3 regions of the Teredinibacter haidensis genome follow, and region 1 is predicted to be linked to each of the others. Evidence: riboswitches for the same ligand, from Rfam matches in the RefSeq annotation. Region 1 holds a riboswitch; each other region holds the start of a gene.
The links. A riboswitch is a leader RNA that binds a small molecule or an ion and turns the genes downstream of it on or off. The one in region 1 is predicted to bind cobalamin.
Positions count from the first base shown of each region.

Region 2: it holds a riboswitch for cobalamin, as region 1 does, so the genes downstream of both, H5715_RS06615 (TonB-dependent receptor plug domain-containing protein) here and H5715_RS05780 (ribonucleoside-diphosphate reductase subunit alpha) in region 1, are expected to answer to the same signal.
Region 3: it holds a riboswitch for cobalamin, as region 1 does, so the genes downstream of both, H5715_RS19155 (ribonucleoside triphosphate reductase) here and H5715_RS05780 (ribonucleoside-diphosphate reductase subunit alpha) in region 1, are expected to answer to the same signal.

Region 1 covers NZ_CP060084.1:1,500,945-1,508,228, reverse strand. The annotation lists gene H5715_RS05795 (DNA-binding protein) at 109-1,143, shown strand; gene H5715_RS05790 (permease) at 1,445-2,443, shown strand; gene H5715_RS05785 (thioredoxin family protein) at 2,454-2,687, shown strand; cobalamin riboswitch at 3,214-3,345, shown strand; gene H5715_RS05780 (ribonucleoside-diphosphate reductase subunit alpha) at 3,420-6,242, shown strand; gene H5715_RS05775 (ribonucleotide-diphosphate reductase subunit beta) at 6,261-7,284, shown strand, end outside.
Region 2 covers NZ_CP060084.1:1,688,036-1,695,319, forward strand. The annotation lists gene cobO (cob(I)yrinic acid a,c-diamide adenosyltransferase) at 1-484, opposite strand, end outside; gene H5715_RS06615 (TonB-dependent receptor plug domain-containing protein) at 498-2,378, opposite strand; cobalamin riboswitch at 2,548-2,688, opposite strand; gene H5715_RS06620 (gamma-glutamylcyclotransferase family protein) at 2,722-3,147, opposite strand; gene H5715_RS06625 (type 2 periplasmic-binding domain-containing protein) at 3,390-4,316, shown strand; gene H5715_RS06630 (polyhydroxyalkanoate depolymerase) at 4,337-5,656, opposite strand; gene H5715_RS06635 (carbon-nitrogen hydrolase) at 5,746-6,654, opposite strand; gene H5715_RS06640 (agmatine deiminase family protein) at 6,651-7,284, opposite strand, start outside.
Region 3 covers NZ_CP060084.1:4,698,273-4,705,556, reverse strand. The annotation lists gene metE (5-methyltetrahydropteroyltriglutamate--homocysteine S-methyltransferase) at 1-1,045, opposite strand, end outside; gene H5715_RS19170 (LysR family transcriptional regulator) at 1,157-2,065, shown strand; gene H5715_RS19165 (anaerobic ribonucleoside-triphosphate reductase activating protein) at 2,028-2,630, opposite strand; gene nrdD (anaerobic ribonucleoside-triphosphate reductase) at 2,617-2,784, opposite strand; gene H5715_RS19155 (ribonucleoside triphosphate reductase) at 2,774-4,816, opposite strand; cobalamin riboswitch at 4,935-5,076, opposite strand; gene H5715_RS19150 (TetR/AcrR family transcriptional regulator) at 5,923-6,540, shown strand; gene H5715_RS19145 (AfsA-related hotdog domain-containing protein) at 7,197-7,284, shown strand, end outside.

The DNA of each region.
Region 1 (7,284 bases):
TATTTCGTACTGGTTTTTGGACAAATATACCTGTTTTTATGGATAGCGTTTAATATAGTATGTATATACATGGTATGTAATACAGTACGAAATATCGAGAGGTAAACTATGGCAAGAGGCGGCGTTAACAAAGCATTAGTATCCAAAGCGCGCGAAACCCTAATCAGTCGAGGCGAAAACCCGTCCATTGATGCAATTCGCGTGGAGCTGGGCAACACCGGCTCCAAGTCAACCATCCATCGCTATCTACGCGAGATTGAAGAGGAGGCGTCGGGTCGACCGGATGACGAGGCGCTGCTCAGCCAGCCGATAAAAGAGCTTGTTGGCCGCCTGGCTTCCACACTAAAACAGGAAGCGCAAGCGGTTATAGACGAGAACCACGTCAGGCATCAGAATCAAGTGCAGTCGCTCATGACCCGCACTAAAGAGCTTGAGGACACGTTAGCCGCCGATAAAAAAACGCTTGAAGAAAAGGAGTCTCGCCTACAAAACGCGCTCGCTGAGTTAGCCGCGAGCAAGGTCGCCGAAGAAGCTTTAAAAGCAAAAGTAACCCAAGCCAGTCAAACGGAAGAAAAACTTCAGGCGCTACTAGCTGAAAGGCAGACCCAGATCGAGTCGTTGGAAGAAAAACATTGTCATAACCGAGAATCCATGGAGCATTATCGAACGTCGGTAAAAGATCAGCGCGATCAGGATCAACGGAAGCATGAGCAGCATAATCAGCAGCTTCAAGCTGAAATTCGGACACTCAATCAAACTCTTTCAGTTAAACAAACCGATATTACACAGTTAAATAAGGATAACGGACGCTTTGCGGCTGAACTCAGCGCTACGCAAAAAGATACTTCAATCCTAGAATCTGAACAGCGCAGATTAATAGCGCGATTGGAATCTAAAGCGGAGGAAGCAGATTCACTTAAAGCACAAGTATCTGAATTGAAAGGCCAATCAGCGGAACTCGACAAGCTTAAAATACTGAATGAAGAACTACAGACCTGGAAGGCAGAGGCATCAGTGTCTATAGGCAAGCTAGAAGCGGAAGTCTCATTTAAGACAGGTATGATGAATCGGTTACTAGAAGAGAAAAAGCTTAACGTTGGCGACCAATTAGCACTAGAGCAAGGGAGCCCCATAATACCTTAAAACAAAGAAATTGATGCGTGAAATTCGCACAATTCTTCCATGAGAAGATGACCAATATTTTCATATAAATCATCAGGTTAGGTACGAAGTGGCTAAATTCAACCTTTTTGCCGGCCGGACCTCTAATACGTGTATGGGATTTTATTTTAAAGATTACAAGCTATTCGTATATGTGATACCGCGTATCAAAGTAGGTCGTTGCGCTCGATGCTTTCCCCTGTTGTGAATGTTAAGTTTAAACTGCTGGTATTCGCCATCTATCAGTCTGAATCAATATGCATAATTGGTTTAAGGAATATTGATGTTTACCATTTTCACAAAGCTTGCTGACTGGATAACCTACGGTGCTCTGAGTTTCGATCCGCAAAGTAAACTTGCCGACGCCACACACTTTTTTATAGAAGATGTCAGTAAAATTTACGTGCTGCTGGTGGTCATGATCTACACTATTGCCTTACTACGCGTGTCTTTAGATGTGGAAAGAGTCAGAGATTTTTTGGCGAGTAAGCATAAGGGCGTTGGGTATTTTCTCGGGTCCGGTTTTGGTGCCATTACACCGTTTTGTTCCTGTTCCAGTATTCCGGTTTTTTTAGGCTTTACTTCTGCGGGTATCCCTGTCGGGATTACCATGGCTTTCCTGTTGACCTCCCCATTGGTCAACGAGGTTGCGGTGCTGCTATTGGTGAGCTTACTTGGATGGAAGTTCACTTTTCTTTACGTTTTAGTCGGTGTATTCGTCGGGATTGTCGGTGGTATTTTCCTTGATGTGATTCGTGCCGAGAGATGGCTTCAATCGTTTGCAGCAAAGGCCTTGGAGCGCGGTAGAAAAACGCAATACAATCAAGATATAATCACTTTTGCTAAGTCCCCAATAAAATTTAAAGAGCGTCACGCATTCGCCAAGTCCGAAACGCTAGAAATTTTTTCCCGCGTTTGGAAGTGGGTTATTGTCGGTGTGGGTCTCGGGGCCGTCTTACATGGGTTTGTACCGGATAGCTGGATCGAAAACCGCCTCGGTGATGGCCAGTGGTGGTCTGTCCCTGCCGCAGTACTTCTCGGGATTCCGCTGTATTCGAATGCTACCGGCGTTATTCCTGTCATGGAAAGCCTTATCATTAATGGCTTGCCAGTGGGGACGACTTTGGCATTTTGCATGAGTACGGTGGCGGCCAGCTTTCCCGAGTTTATTTTGCTCAAGCAAGTCATGCAGTGGAAACTTCTATGTATTTTATTCGCCATACTGCTAACAGCTTTTACTGTTGTTGGTTGGGTGTTTAACTTTATTAGCCCTATTTTCTGAGGAAATAACTATGAAGAACATTAAAGTTCTCGGCAGCGGGTGCACCAAGTGCGTAAAAACCGCCGAGCTAATTAGAGAAATTGCGACAGAAGAAAATTGCGACGTCAACGTATCCAAAGAAACAAGTCCTGAAGTCATCATGTCTTACGGCGTTATGAGTACTCCTGCCGTGGTAATTGATGGAATAGTAATTCATAGTGGTTCAGTGCCTACTCAATCTCAAATCGCCTCTTGGTTAAAATAGGTCTATAGACGATAGAAATAGAAACATACGAGAATTCAGCTGGCCAATTTTATGAAGCCGAGCATCTCTTATGTAAACCGCATGCTCACCAATATTGATTTTGAATGTGCGAAACCGACCGATTCAACAAGGTTGTTTAAAATACGGAAAAGTGAATCAAACTCCAAAAATATTGTTTTGTGCCTCCGAAGCTTGGGAGTCGAAGTATTTTTCAGCGGAAATACCTACCTTTTCCCCTTTGGTATGACCTTTTCCAGGCGACGCCGAAAACCAATATTCCAAGGTTCGGGAGCGATCTGGCGCGGCATCAGTCCTGAGCTTCAGGTCGGTCGTTATGAGTGCACAAATCGCCTTAATACTTCTGACTTTTTAAGGGGAGCGACCAAGACAAGGTAAAACGTTTGCAAGTATTTAACGTTCTATAAATTTTGATGACGTAAAATAAATACGCACCACAATTCACTTAAAAACGCTACTTGCCAAACAGCCTTAATTACTATAACTTGTGCCACATCAATTTATGGCCACCACATATAGTGGCTAAGGGTTGAGTATAGGGGAATCCGGTGAGAATCCGGAACTGTCGCGCAACGGTGATAGCAGGCTGAATATTACAGACCGCTTAAGTCCGATTACCTTTCTTATTAACCAGCGTCTCGCGTAAAGGCCCGGGTTTGAAAGTCGTCGGTATTTTGCGCTTTCATTCCCTGGCATCCGGGCCAGGAACAAAGCATGCAAAACGACCCAATCGTCACTGAAGACCATCTCAGCCATTCCACCCACACCGCCATAGATAACGCACCCACGCACAGCGAATATCGCGTTATTCGCCGCAATGGCAAACTCACAGTATTTGACCGCAGTAAGATTATGGTGGCCGTCACCAAGGCTTTCCTCGCTGTCGAGGGAAGCACCGCGGCCGCATCTAGCCGAATACACGAAAAGGTCGACCAAATCACTGACCAAGTGATCAAAGCCTTGTTTCGTCGCCTTCCTGAAGCCGGAACGGTACATATTGAAGACATTCAGGACCAAGTTGAACTCGGGCTAATGCGCAATGGCGAACAAAAAGTCGCGCGTGCCTACGTGCTATACCGGGATCAGCACGCTCAGCAGCGGGCGTCGAAACAAACCGACGATACGTCGTCGTCAGCCACGATTAGCATTGTATTGAATGACGGCAGTCGACAACCATTGAATCAGACACGCCTGCAGAACGTAATTGATGAGGCTGTCAGCGGGCTAGAGGATATCGACGCGCACAAGGTGATGCGGATCACCTTGAATGCTGTTTACGATGGTATGAAAGAAGAGGATCTGTATGCGGCACTGGTTATGAGCGCTCGTAGCCTGATCGATCAGGAGCCAAATTACTCCCAGGTATCGGCACGCTTGCTGTTGGACAACTGTCGTCGCGAGGCTTTGAGTTTTGTCTTTGATCGGAAACATGAAGCGACTCAGTCAGAAATGTCGAATTTATATGGCGACTACTTTAAGGCTTACATTAAACGTGCAGTTGATCTTGAGTTACTCGACTCCGAGCTAGCACGTTTCGATCTAGACAAATTATCGGCAGCTTTATTGCCAGAGCGAGATTTACAATTCACCTATTTAGGCCTGCAAACACTTTACGACCGGTACTTTATTCATAGCAACCAACAGCGCTTGGAATTACCTCAGGCTTTTTTTATGCGCGTAGCCATGGGGCTTGCGATAAATGAAATCAATCGAGAGCAGCGCTGCATTGAATTTTATACGCTATTGTCGTCATTTGATTTTATGAGTTCGACACCCACGCTGTTTAATTCCGGTACGTTGCGACCACAATTGTCGTCCTGTTACCTGACCACAGTGCCGGATGATCTGGACGGTATATATTCATCGCTTAAGGATAACGCTCTGTTATCGAAATTTGCTGGCGGTTTAGGTAACGACTGGACACGTGTACGTGGCCTTGGTGCGCATATTAAAGGCACTAACGGGGAATCGCAGGGCGTTGTACCCTTTTTAAAAGTTGCCAATGATACTGCCGTTGCTGTTAACCAAGGTGGCAAGCGAAAAGGGGCAATGTGTGCCTACCTTGAAACCTGGCATATCGACATAGAAGAGTTTTTAGAGCTACGCAAAAATACCGGTGATGAGCGTCGTCGAACCCACGATATGAACACCGCGAATTGGGTGCCAGATTTATTTATGAAACGGGTAGCAGAAGAGGGTGAATGGACTTTACTTTCACCCGAAGAAGCACCCGATCTGCATGAACTCTATGGGCAGGCGTTTGAAGATGCTTATATCCAATACGAGGCCAAAGCAGGGCGCGGTGAACTGCGCATGTACAAAACGGTGAAGGCCTTAGACTTGTGGCGCAAGATGCTCGGTATGTTGTTTGAAACAGGACACCCCTGGATTACCTTCAAAGACCCGTGCAATATCCGCTATACCAATCAGCATGTGGGTACTGTGCACAGCTCGAATTTGTGTACCGAAATAACGTTGCATACCAATGACAATGAAATTGCGGTCTGTAATTTGGGGTCAGTCAATCTGGCTGCTCATATTGATGAAAACGGCTTAAATCGGGAAAAGCTACAACGCACAATCAACACCGCAATTCGGATGTTGGACAATGTAGTTGATTACAATTACTACAGCGTGCCGCAAGCGCGGAACTCCAACCTACAGCATCGCCCAGTAGGCTTGGGTATTATGGGCTTTCAGGATGCACTGTATATGCTTAATCTACCATACGGAGCGCTGGAAGCTGTAGAGTTTGCAGATCAATCCATGGAAGCGGTTAGCTATTACGCTATTCAGGCCTCGTCGAACCTAGCTAAAGAGCGCGGCAGTTATTCAAGTTTTCAAGGGTCTTTATGGAGCCAGGGTGTTCTACCATTAGATTCCAATCAACGCCTTATCGAGCAGCGCGGCAGCTATATTCAATGTGACCAAAGCAGCACTCTGGACTGGGGAAGCCTACGCAAGACAATACAAGAGCAGGGGATGCGCAACAGTAATTGTTTAGCTATTGCCCCCACGGCTACTATTTCTAATGTTTGCGGCGTTACCCAGTCAATCGAACCCACATACCAAAATATGTATGTGAAATCTAACTTGTCCGGCGAATTTGTTGTGGTAAACCCATACCTGGTAAAAACCTTAAAGCAACATGATTTGTGGGACGAGGTCATGGTAAATGATCTGAAATACTACGATGGATCATTGGCACATATCGACCGTATACCCGAAGCGATTAAATTGCTTTATTCATCGGCATTTGAACTTGATACGCGCTGGCTTATTGAAGCTGCAGCACGCAGACAAAAATGGATAGATCAGGCGCAGAGTCTAAATTTGTACATGGCAGAACCCTCCGGTAAAAAGTTAGATCAGCTATACAAACTTGCTTGGGTGCGTGGATTAAAAACGACCTACTACCTGCGTTCCATTGGCGCCACACATATGGAAAAATCTACCACGCAAGTCGATAATGCTTTCGTCGAAAACACGGAAAAATCTTGTTCGATTCTGGATCCAGATTGCGAAGCCTGCCAATAGAACTAGGGGAGAAAAGCTATGTTAAATTGGGATAACCCATTAGACACGTTTACAAATGAAAAAACTGTAACGTCAATTACAAACGAACACGCTCTGGACTCTATTGAACAAGTAGGGGAATCTGAAATACCACAGCATTCCACCTCTTCGTTAGACACTATGAAACCAGTCGCCGCTGAAGATAAACGAGTGATCAATGGTTTAACGGACATTAATCAGTTAGCACCTTTTAAGTATCCGTGGGCATGGAATTTTTTCCTCAATGCCAATAAAAACCACTGGACGCCGTTAGATATCAATATGTCTAAGGACGTACATGACTATCATCATCGGCTAACACAAGAAGAAAAACATGTTTATGAGAATGTTCTCTCCTATCTAACCACGTCAGACATCTTGGCGATGCGTAACGTGGGCTTAGCGGTAATGGAGAAAATGACCGCGCCAGAATTGCAGATTTACCAGGCTCGTCAGGTCTATGAAGAGGCGCTTCATACTTGGACCTACCAACACTGCATCGAAACAATTGGCTTGGATCAGGGAGAGATTTATAACCGCTACCGTGTTGTTCCAGCCATTAACAATAAGATACAAATGGCGAACACTAAAATTAACTCCGTGTTAAGGCCCGATATAGACTTAAACGATAAGGATGAATTGGAAAATTTCGTTATGTCTTATATGTTCTTTGCTGGCGTATTCGAGGGTTGCTGGTTTTATAATGGTTTCAGTCCAATATTTTCCTTGCAGCGTCGCGGGCTCATGTCTGGCACTTCGGAGCAGTTGCAGTACATTATGCGAGATGAGGTTATGCACAGTGCTTTTGGTATTCGCACAGTAAAACAAATTATTTTTGAAAATGATATGAAGCTGGATCCTAAAGCGATCAAGGATATGTGGCTGGAAGCGGAAGCTTGTGAAACAGAATATGCACACTACATTCTTCGCGACCCAATATTAGGATATAGCGCCGAAGAACATATAGAACAGTTCCGTTTTATTGCCAATCGTCGCGCGAAGCAGCTGAATCATGCAGAGCCCT
Region 2 (7,284 bases), 190 kb from region 1:
TAAGAACGACGCTTTGCTGATGAGGTCTGTTTTTGATCGCGTTGACCACCTCGTCTTCATCCAGGTATTGATAAGCCAACATGTAGGTAAGCTCGTCGAGCACAACCAGATCAAAACTTGCATCAGTCAGTAATTTTTTTGCGTATCCCCAGGTTTTTTTCGCCGCATCTATATCGGAGGATCTGTCCTGCGTGTCCCAAGTAAAACCCGTTGCCATCTGGTATAGAAATACATCTGGACATTTCTCCCGCAGATAAATTTCTTCGCCAGACAACTGCTCACCTTTAATAAACTGAACGACGCCCACTTTCTGTCCATAGCCGAGGGCGCGAATGACCATACCAAAAGCTGAACTGGATTTTCCCTTGCCGTTTCCAGTCAATAAAACCGAGACACCGCGTTCCTGATTGGCACTGGCAATCGTTTTATCCACCTGCGCTTTTTGTTTTTCCATGGCGCGTTTGTGTTTAGCATCTTTATCCATCAGTTTGACCTTATTAGAAAGTAAACTTAGCACCCAGATAAGCTTTACGCCCGCCGGTATTATAGTTGGTTACTTCTTCATAATTTTTATCTGTCAAATTTTCTACGCGCAAACTAAAGGTCCAGTCTTTCAGTGAGTAGTTCGCGCTTACATCCAGCACCTGGTAATCGTCTAAAGGTACGCGAACATTCTGATAGGTGTCATTATCATAGACTTCATCATCAGCATCCGTCGCCAAACGCAGATTCGCCAGCATATTCAAATTATTATCCATAAAAGCGAATTGTAGTCCCATGTTGCCCTGTAGTTGTGGGCGACGAAGACGGGGTAAATTATCGGACGTTTCACTTTCGTTATGGGTAACGTTACCGACAAATTTAATCGTGCTGCTAAAGGCGTAATCGGCAGCCAATTCAACGCCCTTAGATGAGGTTGTTCCCGAACGCTGTAAATAGCCAGAATAAGACGCCATGTCGTAATATATTTCGTCTTCTATTTTCTGGTTAAAGTAAGTAAGTTGCACTAACGCTTTACCGTCAATAAAATAATCCACGCCGATATCAAAGCCACGGCTTTGCTCTTCAGTTAAGACCGTTTCGGCTGCCGCGCCGAACGCATCAGGGCCAGCATTGTAAGCAATCTCATACAAACTGGGCGCTCTGAAGCCGGTGCCAAAGCTGGCTCTATATTTAAGCCCTTGGTCGACACCATCGCTATTTTTTTCACTTTGAACCCATGCCGTAGTCGCGCGATAGCTGAAGTGCTCTCCAAAATCATCGCTGTCATCATAACGCCCACCAAAGGTGTAGAACGCATTATCGGAAAATTGGCCCTGCCACTCGGCAAAAACCGCCGACTGATCCTGAGATAAATCGTCTCCACCCTCTATAACAACGGTTTCAGACTTATTATCTAACCCAAACACGAGAGTACTATTTGCCAAGATTTTAGCGCTTCCGAGATACTCGACTTTTTCTACATCACCCTTGTAGCCGTAAGAGAATACGCCATCGGCCAAATAATCCCTCTCCGTATTGGTTTTGGCTAGGGCCAACTGGTGGTTCATTTTTTCGCCACTATAGCTGGCGGACAAACGCCCTGCTTGCTGACTATAGTCCGACTTGCAGTCGTGCGTTGTCGGGTAGCCACAATTATCATATTCCGTGTTTCCCTCCACATCGCGAAGCACGAATTGAGCCCGCCAGTTCTCCGATAAGTTTAAACCGCCTTTAAAGTGCAGGGTTTGATTCTCGTAACCATCTTTGTCTGCTTCGCTATCGCTCACCAGCGAGTTATAACCATCGGTAGAGTTTTTTGCAGCCGACAAAAAAACATCGCCCCGAGCACTACCACTGGCAATATAGCCATTTACATCCTGTTGCTGGTAGCTTCCCCCCTGAACGCCAATTTGGCCTTGAATCCCTTCATCTACCGTCCGGGTAAAAATATTGACGACACCACCCGCATCCGCACCATATACAAAGCCCTGCGGCCCACGCAATATTTCTACTTTTTCGATTTCACCATTGGCATTGATATGTTCCATTGCGGTGCTTACCTGCGGGCCTGTTGGGTCCGACATTTCGATACCATCGATTAACACCAGGGTTCGATAACCTTCTTCTCCGCGAATACGCAAACTAGTGACTTTACCTGCACCGCCGCTATTACTAACGGATACGCCGGCCTCTGTACGCAATAGATCGGCAATCGCATTGTAACCACGTAGCTCGATTTCCTGCTCATCAATAACCGTAACGGAAGCGCCGATCTGACGAATAGGCGTTTCGTTTTTTGATGCCGTTACAACGGTTTCTTCAAGAAGTGGTTGCGCAAGGGAATAGGAAGAGAAAATCACAGCATTAATAGCGGTGAATAAAACAGATTTTTTCATGTTAGTCCTCATAAGCGTAAAAGCAAGCTAATGAGGGAGGCAGCCAGGGATGATGTAGACAAGTTTGATAAGACGGCTACAAATACTGGTTAGTATTGAATACGGCTATGCCGCAGGTAACGCTGTCCGCAAGTCGGGGATCACTCCAGGATGGTAGCCCTCCGCTCCATCAACGAAAATGAAACAGGCTGGTATCGGGCTATTACCTACTAAAAGTAGCTTTTACCGTTGCGGGGGCAGCGTTGGGTTTTCACCAAACTTCCCATTTATCTTGCGGCGTCGCGCAAGCACCTGTAACTGGCGGCGACTGTATAGAGGCGCCATTAGAATGTCAACTTGCCCATTAAATTCGATTAAATCCAACGAAGCGTTTACAAAAGTGGTCCAAACCGGATTGAACAAACTCACCCCTATTCCACTTCCTTTCCCCCGCTTTGAACCGACCTAAGCGGGAGGCAACAAAGGTTGCCGCCTTCAGCCTTCGACTGCCCATAAGAGGAGAATCGAGCAAAAGATGAACCGGCCGCAAGGTGTACTCTTTCCCTTCGAACAACGTTAAGCGCTTAATATCTTTAGCCCGAACATGGAAATACACCTGTCCCTCTACGCTATCACCTCCACGCACCGAATAAATCATGGGGTAGTGCTGATTCCTGACCTGAACACAGCGATACCCCTTTAGCTCTGCGTTCTGCTGGCCGTAACGCCCCTTTACAATTGATCGCCACACGCGAGGATACATAAGTGAACCGTACACAAACAAATGCATAATGCTGTCAACTCCCCCAAAAACCACTAACGATTAAAACTACCTACGCCAATTTTGTACTAAATATAGGTAAGACGAAAGCCAGTATTGGACCAAATTGACCCTCTATAACAACCGTGACATGATAGCCGTCTATTTATTCACCTGAATGAATTTCGCGCCACGACAAGTACGCGCTATAATTGTCCTTTTTGGGCCATCGCGGCCCATCAACTGACAATATAACGATAAAAATAAAACTAATGACCAAACGCCACACTTTATCGGCACGGATAACCCTCGCCTTTTTGGGGGTTGCCTGCAGTGCCTTCAGTTTTGCCCAGCCCCCATTGCAGGCAAAATTTTGGGCGACAGGATTAAGCACAACAAGGGCCACTTACGAATCTCTTCTTGCCGAGCACCTTCTGGATATTACCCAGCCCACACATGGTCCTTACGAATTTAGCGTTCATTACCTACAAGTAAACTACGATCGTGGAAGACGGGTAGTAGCAGAGGGAAAAGAGGTTAACTTCTTCACCAACCCCCTACCCGCCCGCAAGTTGGAGATGGATGGAGAGCTAAATGTTATTAGCGTTCCATTACTGCATGGGCTCCTAGGTTATCGTGTTTTAATTGCCCGCAAGCAAGATCTTCACATATTTGCCAGCATAGAAAACTACGCTGATTTGCAGAAGCTTAAAGCTGGACAGGTTAACTATTGGGCCGATGTCCCAGTGTATAAAGAAAATGGCCTACCGCTGGTGGTAGGCTCCTCGTTCGAATCGCTCTTTTTTATGCTGAGCCGAGGACGCTTCGACTATATACCTTTAAGTGCCGGTGAAGCCGTGCAATCGTTAAGTGAAGTGGGACCGGATTACGGCAATCTTGCGATTGTGCCGGGTATTGTTCTTTACTACCCTTTCCCGGTGTTTTTCCAGGTGAGTAAGCACCACCCAAAACTAACAGCGCGGCTGGAGCACGGATTGAAAATCGCTCACAAAGAGGGTTCTTTAGACACGCTTTTCTATCGATATTTTAAAGATGTTATAACTCAGATGAATCGAGAAAACACTCGCCTGTTTTACTTGAAAAACTCAAACATCCCAGCACCTTTTAGTCTGGAGCCCCCTAAACTTGTATCTACTCAGCGGGTTATTTCTGCTCCAGGGCTAATCGACGTTCGCTAAGCCCTCATGCTGCCAACGTTCTATAAGTGCCCGTTGGTTTTACTGAAGAATAAAGGCTCGTTAGCCTTTTGAAAGTGGTTTTCACGTTTTACATCGAAATGTTTTAGCATAAAGTCCTCAATTTTTGGCTTTACGTTTGCGCGAAAGCGACGACCACTGAAAACACCATAATGCCCCACACCCGTTTGAATATAATCGAGTTGACTCTCCTGCGGTATATTCACGCATAATGTATGCGCGGCCTGGGTTTGACCAATTCCGGATATATCATCATTTTCACCCTCTATCGTCATCAAGCCCACCTTTGTTATTTTTGAAGGTTGCACCAACTGACCTCGATGCATAAATTCACCTTTGGGCAAACGATGCTCCTGGAAAATATCACTGATGGTTTGCAGATAAAACTCTTCCGTTAAATCAAGTACAGCGAGATATTCGTTGTAGAAATCCCGATGCCTTTGCGCACTATCACAGTCACCCTCAACTAGGTGCTCAAAATATTTATTGTGGGCGGTTACGTGACGGTCCTGGTTCATGGTAATAAAACCACTGAGCTGTAAAAAGCCGGGGTAGACACGGCGCATAATGCCTTTGTTTGGCCAGGGAACCGTATAGATCATATTATCTTTAAACCAATCGAAACTGCGCTCCATGGCAATTTTGTTTGGCGTGGTTGGGGACAGGCGAGTATCAATTGGCGAGCCCATAAACGTCATTGTCGAAGGCAAACTTTCGTTATCCTGTTCTGACATCACCGCCACCGCCGCGAGAACTGGCGGGCCGGGCTGGCAGATACTGATAATATGAATATCCGGCCCCAATACCTCAATCATTTCAATGATGTAGTCAATATAATCATTGAGATCAAACCGTCCCTCGCTTAACGGGACTTCCCGAGCATCGGTCCATTCGGTGACATAGACTTCGTATTCCGACAGAAAAGCGTCAACTGTACCGCGCAGTAGTGTTGCATAGTGCCCGGATAGAGGTGCTACCAACAGCAGACGAGGGTGTGTCCAGCCGGCTTTACCATGTGCCTTCGCCAGCCCTTCCCTGCTGCGCTCGAAATGGAGTAATCGACAGAAGGGTTTCTCCCAGATCACCCTTTCCTGCACAGCAATCTCAATATCGCCAACAAGTGTTGAATTCAATCCCCATAAGGGCTTTGAGTAGCGCCGTGTCATAGATTCAAACAGGTCACAGGCAGCCGCAGCGGTGCGGCCAAACAAGGTGTAAGAGGCGGGGTTGTAGGGAGATTCGAGATAACGCTTATTGAATTCGACTGCCTCCCGCAAGGGCGCGAGCGCAGCATGGTTGAGCTCATATGCATGGTAGAGCATGGCAAACCCTCCAAGGCCGATTAGATCAATAATAGCACAACAATGCTGCACTGCACCAAATTAATTCGAGCCCCCGGAAGGCCCCTCAATCAATCGATCCAACGGCGGGTCAGGTTGAGGTAGGCATCCACCCTACGATCCCTTAAATAGGGCCAGATACGCCGGACAGATTCAGATCGTTTTAAATCGACTTCAGCGCAAAGCGCTCCCTCGGCCTCGATCTGGGGGGCAAGTAGGTATTCCCCCTGCGGCCCTACGATAAAGCTGGAACCCCAAAATTCTATGCCGTCCTGGTCCCCCACCGGAGAGCTTTCAAAACCGGTCCGATTCGCGACCAACACCGGAATTCCGTTGGCTATGCCATGGCCACGCTGAATGGTAATCCAAGCATCCCTCTGCCTCTGCTGCTCGTCAGTATCGTCATTTGGGTCCCAACCAATAGCGGTTGGATAAATTAGACAATCTGCGCCCGCAAGAGCCATCAAACGCGCGGCTTCGGGATACCACTGATCCCAACAAACCAACACACCCAACTTCCCTAAACGGGTTTCTATCGGCGCAAAGCCGTTATGTACCGCCCCCTCTGCATCACCGGGCGTAAAATAAAATTTCTCGTAAAACCCTGGGTCATCGGGAATATGCATTTTGCGGAAAAAACCAACCCTGCCCTTGTCGCCGTCGAAGACTTGCGCGGTATTGTGGTAAAGCCCCGGCGCGCGTTTTTCGAACCCGGACATCACTATCACCACATCCAGCTCGGCTGCGATTTCCGCGATAGAGGTTGAAGTAAAACCGTCCAGCGGCTCGGCCAAATCAAAAAGTTCAGTATCTTCCACCTGGCAAAAATACTTCGTTGCATGCAACTCCTGTAGCACGACAAGCTCTGCCCCCTGATCTACCGCTTCACGAATATACTGCTCCGTTACACACAGGTTTTCCTCTTTATCATTTCCGGGAATGGATTGCTGAATGACAGCAGCTATAAATTTTTGTTTCACGCGGTTTCTCCGGCAATTTGCATGGTGGCGCAGTGCAAGCTTCCGTGCTGCTCTAGCAACGCTTCGCAGCGAATAGGCACGATGGTTTTATCGGGCGCAGCGTTTTCTAAAATCGTTATGGCATCCAGGTCTTGGTCGACTCCGTAAACCGGCAAAAAAATATGCTGATGACAAAGCAGGAAGTTAGCGTAAGTCGCGGGAAGTATACGTTCATCTACCGCACTCCGAATAACCGGGACGGGCAGTTTAATTATATTCCAATGCCGTTCAGAACAGATTTTTTCCAACTGATCATTCAAGCGTTCTAGCGCAGGTGCATCGTGATGCAAACCGTTTCGACCACAACATACAACGGTATTGTTATCGAGAAATCTCGCCAGAGTATCAATGTGTCCGTCGGTATCATCGCCGGTCATTTGAACATCATGAACCCACTCAATATCGTCTGCACCCAACATCTGAAGTAGTTTGGCATACATGGTTGGCTCGTCTAAACCGGAGTTTCGATTGTTGTCCACAATACAATCGCGATTTACCAACAGAATGCCATCGTCATTAATTTCAACACCGCCACCTTCTAACACCAGATCCACTTTAGATTGGGGAGAAACGCCATAACGATATAGCTGC
Region 3 (7,284 bases), 1.7 Mb from region 1:
CCGCGAAAGACAGCCAGCTTTTAATTTCAGGATCCAGCGCACTTTCATTAGTCAGATCCACTGGCACATGTAAAAGCGAGCAGGAAGGCGCCAGCCAGAGCCCATCACCCCGCTTGTCGGCCAGAGGCTGCAACCATTCCAGTGCTGCATTTAAATCCGTCTTCCAAATATTGCGACCGTCGATAACGCCCAGCGATAACACTTTATGCGCAGGCAACCAGTCGACAACTCTCGTCACTTCTTTTGGGTTATTGATGGCATCGATATGTAGCCCCGCAACCGGCAGTGTGCAGGCCAATTGCAGGTTATCTTCCAGCGCACCGAAATAGGTGCTTAACAGCAAATTAATTTTTTGTGTTTTAAATCGGTGACAGCTGCGCTCCAGCGCCTGTTTCCACTCGGGCGACAGATCAGTCGCCAATATGGGTTCATCCAACTGAACCCACTCCACACCAGCGTCCTCTAGGCGCTGTAATAATTGGCTATAGATTTCCAGCAGCGATTCCAACAAATCGAGTTTATTACTGCCATCACGAGCTTTGCCCAGCCAGAGGTAGGTCACCGGCCCGAGCAGTACGGGTTTGACCTTGCCCCCCTGCTGCCTGGCTTCACTTAACTCTCCCAACAGGCGTTCGGGATTCAGTGCAAATTGAGTCTGGGCATCAAATTCCGGGACGATGTAATGGTAGTTGGTGTCAAACCATTTTGTCATCTCCCCCGCCCGCGTACAGCCACAATCATCTGTGTTGTGCGCCCGACCTCTCGCCACCCGAAAATACTGCTGCAGGGTATCGCCAGAACCCGCCCGCTCGGGAATATTACCGAGCAAAAAGCTGGTATCCAGTACGTGGTCGTAGAGGGAAAAATCGCCCACGGGCCGGTAGTCACAGCTCTTTTGATAAGCCCAGTGTCGCGCGCGTAATTGTTCAGCGGTGGCTTGCAAATTGGCAGCGTGGGTTTTCCCCTGCCATAACGATTCCAATGCAAATTTAAGTTCCCGGTTACCGCCTATGCGCGGGAACCCAAGGTTGTGTGTGGTAACCATAACGTCTCACTCGTTTGTATTGATCAAGAATTGCCGAGCAGTCTAACGAGCGTAAACCATGAGGAATAATGGTATTATTTTGCAATTCCATTAATTTTATTCATAGATGATATGATTGAACGTCACCACCTGCGTATCTTGTGCGAACTTGAAAAACAAGGCTCCCTTACCGCTGCAGCCAAAACTTTGTGCCTTACCCAGTCCGCGCTCACACATACGATTAAGAAGCTTGAACACCAGCTGGGCACACGCCTATGGCATAAAGATGGGCGCGGACTAAAGTTCACGCAGGCCGGTGACTATCTACTTGCGGAGGCGAAGCGCCTGCTCCCCCAAATGCGCAACCTCGACGAGGTAATGCAGCAAATTGCCTCGGGGAAAAAGGGCTCGCTACGAATAGGTATGGAGTGCCACCCCTGCTATCAATGGCTGCTACGGCTGTTACAACCCTATCTTCAGGAGTGGCCTCAGGTCGATGTGGACGTAAAACAGCGCTTCCAGTTTGGCGGTATGGCAGCTCTATTTAACCGCGAAATCGACATACTGGTAACGCCCGACCCACTGCACAGAAAAGGCGTTCGCTTTACACCGGTGTTCGACTACGAACAAGTATTGGTCGTAGGCCTTCAGCACCCGCTGGCATCAAAAGCTTATGTAATGCCGAAAGATCTGAATCATCACCAACTTTTTAGCTACCCCGTTTCCACGGAACGGCTAGACATTTACAACCAATTTCTGTTGCCTGCCAACTGTCGACCACGACAACACAAAACGGTCGAAACCACTGAGATTATGCTGCAGATGGTAGAAGCCGGTCGCGGCGTCGCCACACTGCCACAATGGCTCGTAACCGAGCTGGCGGAAACTTTTGCGGTAAAAGCGGTGCGCCTGGGACACAAAGGCATACAAAAACAGATTCACCTGGGCACGCGTGACGACGCTGATCAAACCGACTATTTACGCGCGTTTATCGAGCTGGCACTCAGACCACAGGCAGGCCCGACTGAACAACCGTATTAACGCTCCCCATCTGCGCCAGACGCTGCTGAGTGGCCGCCAACTGTTCAGAGCTTATCCACTGGTTATCGACTGTAATCCGAAACTGGTAGTCGATACCGCTATCCAGAACCCATCGAGCACTCTGCCAGGCTGCGTTACCACTGTCGTTAACACCGGTAATAAGCGGGTAATGATCGACCGGAGCTTTCACATCCAAACCAATCCAGTCGATTAATGGCAACAAGGTTTTAAGCCGACGCGGGTAGATCCCCGCGCTGTGCAAGCCGACTTTAAACCCTAGAGCTTTAACTTCTTCAATAGCCGCCCACAGACTGACCTGCGCCGTTGGCTCTCCCCCGGAAAAAACCACGGCATCCAATAATCCGCGACGGCGGGCGAGAAAATCCATCACTTGCTGCCAGCAAATTCTAGTACCACCACCGGTGGGCTGCAGCCCTTGGTTGTGGCAATAAACGCAGCGCCACGGGCAACCCTGGGCGAACACGATGGCCGCCAGCTCACCGGGATAATCAATACTGGTTAAGGGCTGAAAACCACCCACCTGCAGTGTCTTAGCTCTCGGCATGCGGCTTTTTATCTACGGTAAAAAAACGACGCTGCTGATGCTCCGCCTGCTTGCCCGCATTCCAGGCTGACACAGGGCGATGGTAGCCCATTACTCGGGTCCAGACTTCGCAGCGCACACGCTCTTCTGGTTTTAACTCGACTTTATTGTTCATCGCTAATCTCCTTCGATTTTTGTTGCAGAATGTCCTGATCACAGCGCGGGCAGTATTCATGCTCACCAGCTAAATAGCCGTGCTTGGGACAAATGGAAAACGTTGGTGTTACCGTGATGTAAGGCAGGCGAAAATTGCTGAGCGCGCGCTTAACAAGCCGGCGACAGGCATCTGCGCTTGCCAGAGGCTCGCCCAGATAGAGATGTAAAACCGTTCCACCCGTGTACTTACTTTGCAATTCCTGCTGACGCTCCAGCGCGTCGAAGGGATCCTGGGTGAAATCCACCGGTAACTGGGAGGAATTGGTGTAGTACGGACTATCCTCCGTACCTGCCTGCAGGATATCCTTAAAGCGCTTTTTATCTTCCCGCGCAAAACGATAGGTCGTGCCTTCCGCCGGTGTCGCTTCCAGGTTGTATAGATGCCCGGTTTCTTCCTGAAACTGTGTCATACGCAAACGCACATGGTCGAGCAGCCGCAGCGCCAGTGCTTTGCCGTCGGGAGTGGCAATATGCCATTGATCTTCGGAAAAATTGCGAATCATCTCATTGACACCATTTATACCCAGGGTGGAGAAATGGTTGCGCAGCGAGCCCAAATAACGCTTGGTATAAGGAAATAAGCCCGCGTCGATATGCCGCTGTATCACTTTGCGCTTAAGCTCTAGGCTGTCCCGCCCCAGGTCCAGCAACCGATCCAAGGCCTCTATCAACCCAGCCTCATTACCTTTGTGCAGGTAACCCAGGCGCGCGCAATTGATAGTTACCACACCCAGAGAGCCCGTTTGCTCGGCAGAGCCAAAGAGGCCATTACCCCGCTTTAACAGCTCCCTTAAATCCAGCTGCAGCCGGCAGCACATGGAGCGAACCATATTGGGCTCCAGCTCGGAATTGAGAAAATTTTGGAAATACGGCAGGCCGTATTTGGCTGTCATGGCAAACAGGCGCTCGGCATTCTCTGAGTGCCAGGGAAATTCACGAGTGATGTTGTACGTGGGGATAGGGAAGGTAAACACGCGGCCATTGGCGTCGCCCTCGGACATAACCTCGATATACGCGCGGTTGATCATATCCATTTCACACTGCAGCTCGCCGTAGCAAAATGGCATGGTCTCGGTGCCGATAACAGGGTTCTGCTGTTTAAGATCGTCCGGGCACACCCAATCGAACGTAAGGTTGGTAAAAGGGGTTTGCGTACCCCAGCGCGAGGGCACATTCAGGTTGTAAACCAACTCCTGAATGTGCTGGCGAACTTCGGTATAACTCAACTGATCTTTGCGCACAAATGGCGCCATATAGGTATCGAAAGAACTGAAGGCCTGGGCACCGGCCCATTCGTTCTGCAGGGTTCCCAGAAAATTCACGATCTGGCCCACGGCGCTCGACATATGTTGCGGTGGCGCTGCCTCTACCTGACCGGGCACACCGTTCAAGCCCTCGTGTAACAGCGTGCGCAGTGACCAGCCCGCGCAATAACCGCTGAGCATATCCAAATCGTGAATATGCAAGTCGCCCTTGCGGTGAGCCTCGCCTATTTGGGGCGGATACACATGATTAAGCCAGTAGTTGGCGATAATTTTTCCAGAGGTGTTAAGGATCAATCCGCCCAGCGAATACCCCTGATTGGCATTCGCAGCAACCCGCCAATCGAGCCTATCGAGATATTCGTTAACAGCTGAGGACACATCCACCAAGGTTTGCTTATCCTTTCGCAAGCGCTGATGCTGTTCGCGATAGACAATAAACGCCCGCGCTGTTTTTAAGTGATTGGCACTGATCAAGGCCTGTTCGACAATGTCTTGTACGCGCTCTATATCCACTTCACGTACTTGCAAATGACCGATAACTTTCAGTACCTGCGACGTCATTAGACTGGCTTCTGCTCCGTCCAACTCATTCGTCGCAAGCCCAGCTTTAGCGATGGCCTGCTCGATTTTGTCGCGCTCAAAAACAGCGCGACTGCCGTCGCGTTTACGCACGGCTTCTGGCATTTGAGAAAACAATGAATTGGCTGACGCCACGTTACTAGACATAAGACTCCCCGATATCTGTGGGGGGTCGCGCGGAAACTTAGTGAACGGCGGGGAAGGTAAGGTCAACAGCGTCGACCACCCTGCTGGTCCTAGCGCGAGACCCGGGTTGAGCTGTCAGCTTTCTGGCAGCACATTGGCAGGCATTCGGGCTTAAAGTGGGGATTAATACATTCCCACTTATTACCGTTGCGCGACAGCCCTGGATTCACACCAGGTTCCCCTGCATTTAGTGACACAAAGCCTACATGTTGTGCTTCTCATCACTTAAAACACATCATATAGGATAATTACTATTTTTATTTGTGATGGATCAATGACCTGAAAAGAGACGAATGTAACATCCAGCCGCTGCTTTGAGCGAGGACTTTACCAAAAGGCATCTGGAGCAGCGTACAAGCCCGCCGAGATTATCTCAGACGCTAAATAGCGATTTTACTCATTTAAACAAGCCTATAACTAACGCGACAACCTCCAATTATCTGCTATCTTTCCGACAGGCTCCCGCCCATAACAAACGGATATCTCAAAAGAGACAAGATTCAAGCTTATTCGTTTTGGACGTTGGAGGTAACCAACTGGTGAAGCTCTGATTAAATTTTAATTCGCCCCGGACGAATACATATCAACGAGGTCCAAGCGACGGTCCATCGCAAGATGGATTCACTTAAAACGTATCGTCGATAAAGGAAATTTGTAAGCATCTATATCAAACCCTATTGTAAAGAGATTACGCAACCGCTTTAACGAAAAAAATAATCTTCTACTTTTAGGGAAACATCATAGCGACGCCCGAAAAAGAATGGAAAAATGCCGTAACGTCACCACAAAATAACAGTAAGAAAAACGCGAAGCTTAGGCGAATAATTGAGCAAGCCCAAGCATCTACCTCTATTGTTTACGTGTTGCACCACCCTTATCTAGGCATTTTCTGGCAGTTGCGGATGGCGCGCATAGCGTCTATTCTTCCATTTTACTGAATAGAAAAATTTTCAATTCACGGGCATTTTTATTTTCGACAGTATAATTGGCTGATTTTGCCATTTTTCAATCATTGGATTCGATTACTTGCATACATATTATTATTGGTACGAAAAAGGAGTAGCATCGTGACGTTTCGGCGAGCGCGATCTGAAGATTGTAAAAAAATCCGGATTACTGAAATCCTTTCGGCGGCTGAAAGTGTTATCGCAGAACAGCGCTTTGAGCGCTGCAACCTCAACGACATTGCTGCCGCTGTTGGCATGAGTAAACCGGCACTCTATCGATATTTCCGCGTCAAAGAACTTATATTTTTGGAAATCTATCGCAGGGAGTTATCCGAACTAATTCCATTACTGATTAAAGCTTTTACACCGCCATCATCAGAGGCCATTACCAAGGTATTTGTTAGCCGACCCATATTTTGTCGTTTGAGCGGCATACTCACAACTGTACTCGAGCAACCACTTACGCTCGAAGAGGCCATTGACTTTAAAAGTGAAGTGGCAATATTAATGCAACCGCTCGTAAAAACGGTAGCCATAGAATTGTCGTTAACGCCCCAAAACGCGATCCAATGTATATTACAACTTTTTTCTTCCCTAATCGGCGCCTGGCACTTAAGTAACCCAAGCGCATTAATGGCAAAGGCCTACGAAATACCCGAACTTAGCGTATTTAACATGAAATTTTATGATTCGCTGTACTGGCATATTGAAGCCTTGCTTAAAGGCTATGTCGATTGATTTAAAATTTTTCAACTACTTTCCGTACGCCCCACTTAAACCACTTTTCAATAAACCACCTCATACTTTACTTGGGCAGAAGCCGTTCAAACTTGGCCCTAGGATAAGCGAACCGTCTCGCCCCCCCGAACAACCTCAGTTCCCCCCACAACACCAGATGAAATTGCGCAATTAATCTAAGCAGTATCAGTGCTAGACCAAGCCCGACGATGGTTAGCTAAATACCTATAGAGCACCAACGCCACGCAAGACGGTACGACATAGTCTGAACAGTTGACATATATCAACAGCTTAAGTTACCCTGAGTAACATAATATACCGAACGATACGGGTGCCATACCGTGTATCCGTTTCCGCCAAATTTAGCAGATCCATATAATTAATAATAATTTGGTCGTTCATCGGATACTAAACGAGCACACCAAAGAGGGCTTTAGGGACAAACTCAAACCATTCTTTCAATGAAACGCCACTCGTGAAAACCCGCCAACCTCCATAAGGCGCCGCCACGAGCATTCTGACAAAAAGCTGACTGAAGCTTTCGGAATGGTTTTTAGTGCTTAACAAAATTTAAAGACATAGTGGCGTCGAGTACTTTCCCTCAACGCCTCTTACGTTTACTTTAATTTTTAACTAAAACTAGTGATGGTAGTGAAATGGAAATACAGGACATATGGATCGTTGTGGGTGACCGGTTCTACAACTATAACAACATCTCTTCGTGTATCCTTTATAGCGACTGGA